3 regions of the Mumia zhuanghuii genome follow, and region 3 is predicted to be linked to each of the others. Evidence: riboswitches for the same ligand, from Rfam matches in the RefSeq annotation. Region 3 holds a riboswitch; each other region holds the start of a gene.
What was found. Region 3 has a riboswitch for cyclic di-AMP ahead of ACFSDF_RS18585 (transglycosylase family protein). Riboswitches for the same ligand answer to the same signal wherever they lie in the genome.

Region 1: linked by a shared signal. The riboswitch ahead of ACFSDF_RS12735 (C40 family peptidase) and the one ahead of ACFSDF_RS18585 (transglycosylase family protein) in region 3 are both predicted to bind cyclic di-AMP.
Region 2: linked by a shared signal. The riboswitch ahead of ACFSDF_RS14665 (C40 family peptidase) and the one ahead of ACFSDF_RS18585 (transglycosylase family protein) in region 3 are both predicted to bind cyclic di-AMP.

The regions. Positions count from the first base shown of each region.
Region 1 is NZ_JBHUFT010000008.1:892,573-895,996, forward strand. It holds gene ACFSDF_RS12725 (DEDD exonuclease domain-containing protein) at 1-1,214, opposite strand, end outside; gene ACFSDF_RS12730 (hypothetical protein) at 1,321-1,584, shown strand; cyclic di-AMP (ydaO/yuaA leader) riboswitch at 1,711-1,860, shown strand; gene ACFSDF_RS12735 (C40 family peptidase) at 1,872-2,900, shown strand; gene ACFSDF_RS12740 (AMP-dependent synthetase/ligase) at 3,155-3,424, opposite strand, start outside.
Region 2 is NZ_JBHUFT010000008.1:1,300,556-1,303,979, forward strand. It holds gene nadC (carboxylating nicotinate-nucleotide diphosphorylase) at 1-140, shown strand, start outside; gene ACFSDF_RS14660 (cysteine desulfurase family protein) at 142-1,281, shown strand; cyclic di-AMP (ydaO/yuaA leader) riboswitch at 1,609-1,764, shown strand; gene ACFSDF_RS14665 (C40 family peptidase) at 1,771-2,361, shown strand; gene ACFSDF_RS14670 (DUF3048 domain-containing protein) at 2,435-3,424, shown strand, end outside.
Region 3 is NZ_JBHUFT010000008.1:2,111,123-2,114,546, forward strand. It holds gene ACFSDF_RS18575 (TerC family protein) at 1-100, shown strand, start outside; gene ACFSDF_RS18580 (hypothetical protein) at 174-1,118, opposite strand; cyclic di-AMP (ydaO/yuaA leader) riboswitch at 1,414-1,576, shown strand; gene ACFSDF_RS18585 (transglycosylase family protein) at 1,578-2,039, shown strand; gene ACFSDF_RS18590 (APC family permease) at 2,078-3,424, opposite strand, start outside.

The sequences.
Region 1 (3,424 bases), 1.2 Mb from region 3:
CGCTCGACCTCTGTGGCGTACTCGGCGTCGGTGGTCGACCCGTCGCACGGGGCGAGGCAGCCCCCCATCTCGGCGAGCGCGCACGCCGTACGGGACGGACGAAGCGGCAGACGGCCGGAGCACTGGCGGATGCGGAACGCCTCGTGCAGCGCGGACGCGACCTGTTCCGCCGAGGCGCGCCGGGTGAACGGGCCGAGGTAGTCGGCGTCGTCGTCGGTCTTGCGGACGTACGACAGGCGCGGCCACGGCTCGCGCGTGAGCTTGATCCAGGTTGCCCGCTCGGGATGGCGCGAGCGCCGGTTGTAGGGCGGCTTGTGGTGCGCGATCAGCCGGAGCTCGCGCACCTGCGCCTCGAGCGCGGTGGCGCAGGTGATGCCTTCGACGCGGGTCGCGAGCGCGATCATCTCGCCCATGCGGGTGCGGGTCTCGCTCGACGTGAAGTAGGAGCGCACCCGGGTACGGAGGTCCTTGGACGTCCCGACGTACAGGACGTGCTCGTGGCGGTCACGGAACAGGTAGACGCCGGGGGAGTGCGGGAGGTGGTCGGCGAGCCGGCTCTTCTTACGTTGGGCCGGGCTGACCCGCGCGCTGAAGGTCGCGAGCTCCTCCATCGTGGTCACGCCCATCGTGCCGACGCGCTCGAGTAGCGCGTGGAGCACGTCGACAGTGGCCCGCGCGTCGGCAAGGGCGCGGTGGTTGGGCGTCGTCGTGGAGCGGAAGTGGCGTGCGAGGGTGCCGAGCTTGCAGTTGGGGACCTCGTCGCGCACGAGGACGCGGCGTGCGAGGCGTGCGGTGTCGAGGGTCTCGAAGCCGGGCCACATGAGGTCGAGCGCGGCCGAGAAGTGCTTGAGGAACCCGACGTCGAACGGCGCGTTGTGCGCGACGAGCACCGTGCCGCGCGCGAACTCCAGGAACGACGGCAGCGCCTCGCCGATGCGGGGAGCGCCGACGACCATTGCGTCGGTGATGCCGGTCAGCACCGCGATGAAGGTCGGGATCTCGCCCTCGGGATCGACGAGGGTCTGGAACTCGCCGAGGATCTCGCCACCGCGTACCTTGACCGCGCCGATCTCGGTGATCATCGAGCCGGCGGACGCCGAGCCGCCTGTGGTCTCCAGGTCGACCACACAGAACGTGACGGCGGACAGGTCGCGGCCCAGCTCGTCGAGAGTCCCCTGGACGGGGACGGGCGACGCGGGGGAGGGGGCTTTCATGAGGGTGACGTTAGGTCGCGGCTCTGACATCACGGACGAATCGCCGGGTCGTACGGCGTGTCGCTGGTCCCGCTTTCTGTCAGCCCACGGTCGTAGCGTGCCGAGCATGAACGAATCTCGCGTGCTCCACCAGCAGCCGGGACCGGCGACGGGCCACGGCGAGTCCCTCACGATCGACTGCGCCCGCTGCCTGGCGCGCCCCCGGGCGTGCGGCGACTGCGTCGTCACCGCGCTCCTCGGGCCTCCTGACGACGCCGTACGGCTCGACGCCGAGGAGGGGGCAGCACTCGCCGCACTGAGCTCTGCCGGCCTCGTGCCACCGCTCCGGCTCGTGACGTCGGTCGAGAGCGAGGCGCCCGACGAGCCGTGAGGTTCAGGGTGAGTAAGCACACCGTGCACAATCGGGCCCTGTCGTCGTTGATTCTTGGCCCCCACCTTGCGTAGGGTGAGGCTCGCGTGCCTGAGGAGTTCTCTACCCCGGAGAGCGCAGGCAAGCCGCCTAGTTCGGCCGAGGTCCCCCGATCGACGCCGGAGCCGGGGACCCACGCGTTCCTGGGGTGAATCCGCGCTGCACCACGGGCGCGGTAGGGCACGTTCTTGGCCCGAACCCGTCAGCTCACCCGGTAGGCGTCGAGAACGCGAAGGAGACCGTCCCACGTGCGGAACGGCCGCAAGCTGTCGATGAAGGCAGCCATCGCCGCTGGCTCAGGAGTGGTTCTCGCCGCGACGCTCAGTGCGTCGCCGAGTGCAGCAGACCCCCAGGCGCCGAGCCTTGCAGAGGCCCAGCGCAAGGTGGCCAAGCTCAGCCACGAAGCCGAGCAGGCGAACGAGCGCTACCTCGAGCTCAAGACAGAGGTCGAGGGCGCCAAGAAGCAGATCAAGAAGCTCCGCGCGGACGTCAAGGTGCAGGAGTCCGAGGTCGACGGGGTCCGCAACGATCTCGCCAAGACCATCACCGACCGTCTTACCAGCTCGCCGATGGGCCCTACGACCCAGCTGCTCGCGAGCGGTGATCCCGACGAGTTCCTCAACGGCCTGGCGGCGCTGCAGTCGTACAACAGCACGCAGGCCGACCGCCTGGCAGCGTTCGAGCGCGAGGCCGACGAGCTGAAGGTGCGCCGCACGCAGCTCTCGTCCAAGCTCGAGGTCATCTCCGATGCCCAGGGCGAGATGAAGAAGCAGCAGGCGACCCTCGACAAGCGTGTCGCGGAGGCCGAGGCCGTGGTGGCGCGGCTGACGCCCGCGGAGCGCGAAGAGGTCTACAACGGCGATCACGGCGGCGGCACCTCGCGTGACGACGACCGTGCCTCGTCGAGCGCGCCCAAGGTGAACGCCTCCGGCCGCGCCAAGAAGGCGATCGACTTCGCGCTTGCGCAACTCGGTGAGCCCTACGTGTACGGTGCAGCGGGTCCGGGCAGCTGGGACTGCTCCGGTCTGACGATGGCCGCGTTCGGCGCAGCGGGCGTGTCGCTGCCGCACTCGTCGTCGGCGCAGTCGGGCATGGGCACGTCCGTGTCCCGCTCGTCGATGAGCCCGGGCGACCTCGTGTTCTACTACAGCCCGGTCAGCCACGTTGGCATCTACCTCGGTGACGGCAAGCTGGTCCACGCCCCGCGTCCCGGCCGCAGCGTCGAGGTCGTGTCGGTGGACGTGATGCCCGTGAGCGGAGTCCGTCGCGTCGGGTGACGCGCGTGCGGCACCGCGTCGGGTGACGCGCGTGCGGCAAGAGCCCCGGTCCACCTCGCGGTGGGCCGGGGCTTTGTCGTCACGCGGCCAGATGACGTGGCTACTGAGCAACCGACATCCGCAGGCACCGACGGCAGCCGCAGGCCCACCCGTACGTCGGTGCGGCAGCGTCCACGAGTGCGTGTGGGGTGGACGCCCAGCCCCACCAACGGCCGCACGCCAACGGTGCGCTCACCACGCAAGCAGATGCCGAGCTACTGGTAGAGGGACTCGACGTCGTCGCGGTGCTCGCGCATCACGACGTTGCGCTTGAGCTTGAGGGTCGGCGTCACCTGGCCGCCCTCCTCGGTCCAGTCGATCGGGAGGATACGGAACTTGCGGATCGACTCCGCGCGCGAGACGTGCGTATTGGCCTCGTCGACGGCCGTCTGGACCGCTGCGATGACGTCAATGTCCTCCGCGAGCTCCGCGATCGGGGTGTCGACAGCTCGGCCCTGCTGCTCCAGCCAGGGGCCGACCGCCTC
Region 2 (3,424 bases), 810 kb from region 3:
TCGTCGAGGCCAGCGGCGGGATCACCCTGCCGGGCATCAGGGAGGTCGCCCTGACCGGTGTGGACCTCATCTCCGTCGGCGCACTCACGCACTCCGTCCGCGCCCTCGACCTCGGGCTGGACGTCGAGGTGGCGAGCTGAGGTGCGCTACCTCGACGCGGCGGCGACGACACCCGTACGCCGTGAGGTGCTGGAGGCCATGTGGCCCTACCTCACGGGAGAGTTCGGCAACCCGTCCAGCCGCCACGGGCTCGGCGACGCCGCGGCCCGTGCGCTGACCGCGGCGCGCGCACAGGTCGCGACCGCCCTCGGCGGCCGACCGACCGAGGTCGTCTTCACCGCCGGCGGTACGGAGGCCGACAACCTCGCGGTCAAGGGCCTGGCGCTGGCACGGCCTCGCGGTCGCGCGATCGTCACCTCGGTCGTCGAGCACCCTGCGGTCCTGGAGGCGTGCGACTACCTGGCACGCTTCCACGGCTTCAACGTCCACCGTCTCGGCGTCGATGGCGACGGCGTGGTGGACCTCGCGGAGGCTGCGCATGTCATCGACGAGGACACCGCGCTCGTCTCGGTGATGCTCGCCAACAACGAGATCGGGAGCCTCCAGCCGGTCGCCGAGCTCGCCGCGATCGCCCACCGGGCCGGCGCGCTGATGCACACCGACGCCGTCCAGGCGATGGGGGCCGTCGCGGTCCATCCGGCCGATCTCGGCGTGGACGCGCTGTCGTTGAGCGGCCACAAGCTCGGTGCGCCTAAGGGGAGCGGGGCGCTCTGGGTACGCCGAGGGGTCGCGCTGGAGCCTCTCGTGCACGGCGGAGGGCAGGAGCGCGGTCGCCGGTCGGGTACGGAGGATGTCGCGGCGGCGGTCGGTCTCGCGACCGCTGTGCGGCTGGCGACGGGGCCAGGGTGCGACGAGGAGCGTGCCGACCTGGCCGCGGGGCGGGACGCGTTCGTCCGCGAGGTGCTCGAGGGCGCGCCCGGCGCACTCCTCACGGGACACGCCGAGCACCGCCTCCCCGGCCACGCGTCCTTCTGCTTCCCCGGCACCTCAGGGGAGGCGGTGCTCCTCGTCCTCGAGCACGACCACGGCATCGTCTGCTCGAGCGGATCTGCCTGTGCGGCCGGCTCGGACGAGCCGTCAGCGGTGCTGCTTGCGCTCGGACTGGAGCCGGAGGTCGCCCAGACGGCGGTGCGGTTCGCTGCAGTGTCGGGAGCTGATTTCGACGGTGTCGCAGCAGCCGTCATCAACGCAGTGTCAACGCTGCGTGCACTGGCCGGATAACTGACCGTTCCGGCAAGTCTGCCGTTGCGGCCGTAACCATTCTGTTACCGTCTCGATGCATAACCGAGATCAATGTGAGCGGCTTCACGACGACCCCGTTCGATCCCTGTGATCTCAGGGGGTCCGTACCTGGACAGGTGCCCATGTACGTCTTGTGATGGCTTGGGGGGGGTTTGAGACTCGGCTCGAATCGTGTCTATGGTGACCCGCGGCTCGACTACGGGCCTGGACAACTTCACATGAGCCAGCCGAGAACGCGACCCGGAGGCTCGACAACTGAACATCGTGTGTGGGAAACGCCGAGTCCTGCCCCACCTGCACACGCCCCCATCATCGACCCCCACCCAGGGGCAGGAGCGGAGGAACCAACTCTGCACGAAGACCGTCCGCGGTCATGCGTGCTCGGGGTGAAGCCCGCAAGGGCAGGGCCATCCTTCGGCCCTAATCCGACAGCTCACTTCGCAGGCGTGGAAGGGAAACCACGCACTCATGTTCGCGAACCCCCGGATGCATCGCCTCGTCGCGCTGCCCATCGCACTGCTCGCTGCGTTCGTCATGGTGGTCTCGACCGCCGGCGAGTCGCAGGCCGCCACCGCCAAGGCGTCGACCTCGTCGACCAAGATGGCGGCCGCCAAGACCACCGCAGCCAAGACCCCGACCGCCAAGCAGGCCAAGCAGGCCCGCAAGAAGGCCAAGCGCGTCGCCGCCAAGAAGCGCCGTGCTGCCCGCATCAGCAAGGCCTCGCGCGTCGCTGCCCGCCAGAAGGGCGACCCGTACCGCTACGGCGCCAGTGGCCCGGGCGCTTTCGACTGCTCGGGTCTCACGTCGTACTCGTTCCGCAGGGCCGGCGTGAAGCTGCCCCGTACCGCGAACTCGCAGTACCGCCACGTGCGCAAGATCAAGAAGAAGAACATCCGCAAGGGCGATCTCGTCTTCTTCGGCGGATCCCGCAAGTACCACGTGGGCATCTACTGGGGCAAGGGCCGCATCCTCCACGCGCCCTACTCCGGGAGCCGCGTGAAGGTCGAGCGGATCTGGACCAAGGGCTGGTCCGCCGGCACGGTCCGTCTGCGCGCCTGACGTACGACCCTCGAGACCGACACGGCAGGGCCGGTGCCACACCTGGCACCGGCCCTGCTCCACCATGGAGAGCATGCCCGTGAGCAACTACCTCCGCGCGACCGCGCGCGCTACCGCTGCCCTCGCTGCGCTCGCCCTCGTCGCTGCGTGCTCGAGCTCGCCTGATCCCGAGCCGGAGCCGACGCCCGACACGCCTGACGCGAGCCGTGATGCCGCGACGCTGATCCGTGCCAACCCGTTCACCGGGAAGGCGGCGCCCAAGGGACTGCCCGACCACCCCGCGTTCCTCGTCAAGATCGAGAACACGGCCGCCGGTGCTCCGCAGTACGGGCTGTCCGAGGCCGACATGGTCGTCGAGGAGCTCGTCGAGGGTGGGCTGACCCGTCTCGCGGCATTCTTCTACTCCCAGACTCCGGACAAGGTCGGGCACGTACGGTCGACCCGTACGACCGACATCGCGCTCGTGAAGCCGACCGGTGGGCATCTCATCGCCTCCGGCGGCGCCGGTGTCGCCGTCCGCAAGATCAAGGCCGCCGGCGTCGACTTCCACAGCGAGGACACCGGCAACCTCACACTCACGCGAGACTCCGCCAAGAGTGCCCCGTACGACCGGCTGCTCGACCTCGACGCCTACGCCGACCAGCACGCGTCCAGCAAGGCGGCGATCCCCGCCCCCTACCTCCCGTTCGGCGCGACACCGACTGCTGCGAAGAAGAAGGCGACCTCGTTCGACGTCCGCTTCTCGCGGGGTTCGGCGACCCGCTGGAAGTACGCGGATGGTCGCTACACGCGCGTCAACGGGCACGCCCAGAAGGGCAAGGACTTCTCCCCGGACACGGTGCTCGTGCTGTTCACGCGCCAGGCCGACGCGGGCTACCGCGACCCGGCTGGCAACCCCGTCCCCGAGACGGTGTTCACCGGCAAAGGCAAGGCCGTCGTTCTCCACGGCGGCACCATGCTCGAGGCCCGCTGGAGCAAGAAGAACGCCGGCGCGCCGGTCCGGCTGGTCGCGGGCGGCAAGCCGGTCGTGCTCGAGCCCGGCAAGGTGTTCGTCGAGCTCGTG
Region 3 (3,424 bases):
CGTCGTCCTCGGCATCACCGCGGCTGCAAGCCTCTGGAAGACGCGCAACCAGCCGCCTCCGCAGCGTCCTGACGAGCACGAGGACATTCCTCAGGCCTGACGCGGCCGCGCTGCGCGTCCCTCGCCTCGGCGGTGAGTCCGGTCCCACCCAGAAGCATCGGGTGGGACCAGGCTCACCGCCGTCGTGCGTGAGGGCCGGGTACGGGGGCGAAGAGGGCGCGCCATCGTGGTCCGAACGAGGGTGCAGGCCCGTCATAGCCGAGCGAGACGAGCTTGCGGTGTACGAGGATGACGAGGGCACGTGGACGGGCGAAACGTGCGCTCGTGATCTGGACGTACGTGACGCCGTGGTCGCGAAACCCCTCGTACCGTCCGATGTCAACATTGAACTGGTGGACATCCTCGGCGTGCTGGCGCCCTTCGTACTCGAGAACGAGCAGCCATCGATGGTAGAGCAGGTCGGCGCAGCCGAGGAACCTCCCCTCCACGAAGAGGTCCACGTTGACCTCAGGCGTGGGAAGTCCGGCCATGACGAGCATCGCACGGACCTTCGACTCGCGAGGCGAGCGCGAACGCGGGTTCAGCATCGGTAGGACCTCGAGTGCGCGGTCTGCGCCGGGGCGCCAGGAGTCGCGGATCGCGAGCTCGGCGAGCTCCTCATGTGTGGCGTGACCGTGGCGGAGGAGCCAGTCGCCGGCGGCGACGAGGTCGATGAGGGGCTCCTCGGCACAGCATCCGAGGAATGCCGCGGCGGGTGTCACCCCGCTTGCGTCGAGAGGCGGCATCTCCTTCGTCCGGTGCACCATGATGCCGTCGAGTGCGACGTGATGGTCGTCCGGCACCACGAAGCAGATCGGCTCCAGGGGGAGGTCGTCGTACCCGAGCATCCGGAGGCGCGTGCCGTCGGTGGGCTGAGCGTACGAAGGCACCGCGAGCGCCGCGGCCGCAATCTGGTCGCTGTCGGTCATCGCGTGATCCGTGTGCACCCAGGTCTCGGGATGAAGGCGGCGAAAACGCTTGCCGAGGAGCAGCTTCGGTGAGAGTCCGAGCGGGACCAGCTCGTCGCGCGAGAACGGGCGGTTGGTCAGCTGAGCTGGAAGCGGTGTCGGTGCGGGCATCCCGTCATCTCACGCGTCCTCGCGGGCTCCGTACATCGCCTGCGCGCGCACCTGTGGATGCCGCGGAGCCGAAGGCGTGTGTGGAGAATGCGGGCGCGGTGACTGAGGTCCCACTGTGCGGGCCTCGGTGGGACCGGACTCACCGCCGCTCCGCCGCCCGCACCGCCCTGCCGCCCTGAATGTGGTCACACCGCCACGCTTGGGCTTGATGTCTTGTTTGTGTGGGTTAGCCTGACGGAGGCCTCGCTCGTACGCCGAGTCCCGCCCAAGGGCGAGGCCTACCCCGGATGGCCGGTCACGGGGGCCGGCGAACCTTGATCTGAACGGGCGGGAGTGGGGAACCCATCTCTGGAGCCTTGGCTCCTTGGGGTGAAGCCTTGCCGCACGAACAACGCGGCAGGCCGGGCACCTTCGGCCCGAACCCGACAGCTAACCCCACAGGCGTTGTGAAGGGACAACATGTTCAACGCCCTCCGCGTCGCCCGTCGTGGCGTCGCTCTCACGCTGGCGCTCGCCGGCATGGTTCTGGGGATGCTGGTCTTCACCAGCACCCCCGCCAACGCAGCCAAGGACAAGACCTGGGAGCGCCTCGCCAAGTGCGAGTCAGGCAAGCGCTGGCGCATCAACACCGGCAACGGCTACCACGGTGGCCTCCAGTTCAGCGCGGGCACCTGGCGTGCGTACGGCGGCAAGAAGTACGCCTCGTACGCCCACAAGGCCAAGCGGCGCGAGCAGATCGCGGTCGCCGAGAAGGTCCTCAAGGGGCAGGGCTGGGGCGCATGGCCCGGCTGCTCCCGCAAGCTCGGTCTGAACAACAAGCTCAAGCGCGAGAAGTGGCAGGGGTTCGCCAGGAGCGACCGGTACGCCAGGAAGGGTGCCATCGGGCACTTCCCGCGGTGGTGGCGCAAGAAGTTCTGGTGACGCGTCGCCTGACGTGACACCCGGACCCCGGTGGGCTCTCATTCGAGCTCGCTGGGGTCCTTCACGTATGTCTTGGCCCCGTACGCCGCGCGGTTGACGACCCACGTGATCGCCCAGAGCACGACGCCGATGCCGAGGAGCAGTCCGGCGACCTCGTACTGCTCGGCAGGACGCCCGGACAGTGGCGTCACGAGGTAGAGCGACGTCACGCCGGCGATGACCGGGAGCACGGTGGGGGTCACGAAGTGGTCGTCGTCGACCGGGTCGCGTCGCAGGACCAGCACCGTGACGTTCACGATGGTGAACACCCCCAGCAGGAGCAGGGCCGTCGTCCCGCCGAGCGTGGCGATCGCGTCGTCGCTGGCGCTGAACACGTACGTGATGAGGCCGCACGCGATCACGGTCGTGAAGAGGATCGCGACCCATGGCGTCTGGCGGCGCGCGCCTACATGGGCGAGTCCCGGCGGGAGCACGCGCTGCTTGGCCATGCCGTAGATGAGCCGACTGGCCATCAACATGTTGATCAGTGCAGTGTTGGCGACGGCGAACATCGTGATGAACGGATAGATCTCGTCGATCGGGACGTCCGGGGCGCCGCGTTCGACGACGGTGAGCAGCGGCGTCTCCGAGGCGGCGAGCTCGCCGATCGGGACGAGCGCGACGGCGGTGATGGACACGAGGACATAGATGATGCCCGTGATCGAAAGGCCCGTCAGCATGATGCGAGGGAACGTGCGGACGGGGTCCTTCGTCTCCTCGGCCATGTTGACCGCGTCCTCGAAGCCCACCATCGCGAAGAACGCCAGCGAGGTCGCCGTCGTCACTGCGAGGAAGACGTTCTTCTCGTCAGGCGTGTCGAACGCGACCACTCGGGAGAAGTCGGCGTCCCCCTGCGTCATCGCCCAGATCCCGACGAGGATGACGAGCGCCAGGCCGGTGAGCTCGATGAACGTGAGCGCCACGTTGGTGAGCACGCCGTGCGCGACACCGCGCAGGTTGATCAGCGCCAGCAGGACGATGAACGCCAGCGCGACGAGGAGGATGCCGGTCTTGTCCAAGCTCAGGTTGAACCCCTGGTCGACGCTGCGTGCGACCAGCCGCGATGCGGTCGAGGCGGACGTGATCCCCGACGACATCACGGTGAAGGCCACGAGGAAGGTCAGGAAGTGGATCCCGAACGCCTTGTGGGTGTAGAGCGCGGCACCGGCGGCCTGGGGATACTTCGTGACGAGCTCGAGGTAGGAGAAGGCCGTCAGCGTCGCGATCACGAACGCGAGGATGAACGGCAGCCAGGCCGCGCCGCCGACCTCGGCCGCGACGTCGCCGGTGAGGGCGTAGACGCCGGTGCCGAGGATGTCTCCGACGATGAAGAGCAGCAGCAGCTT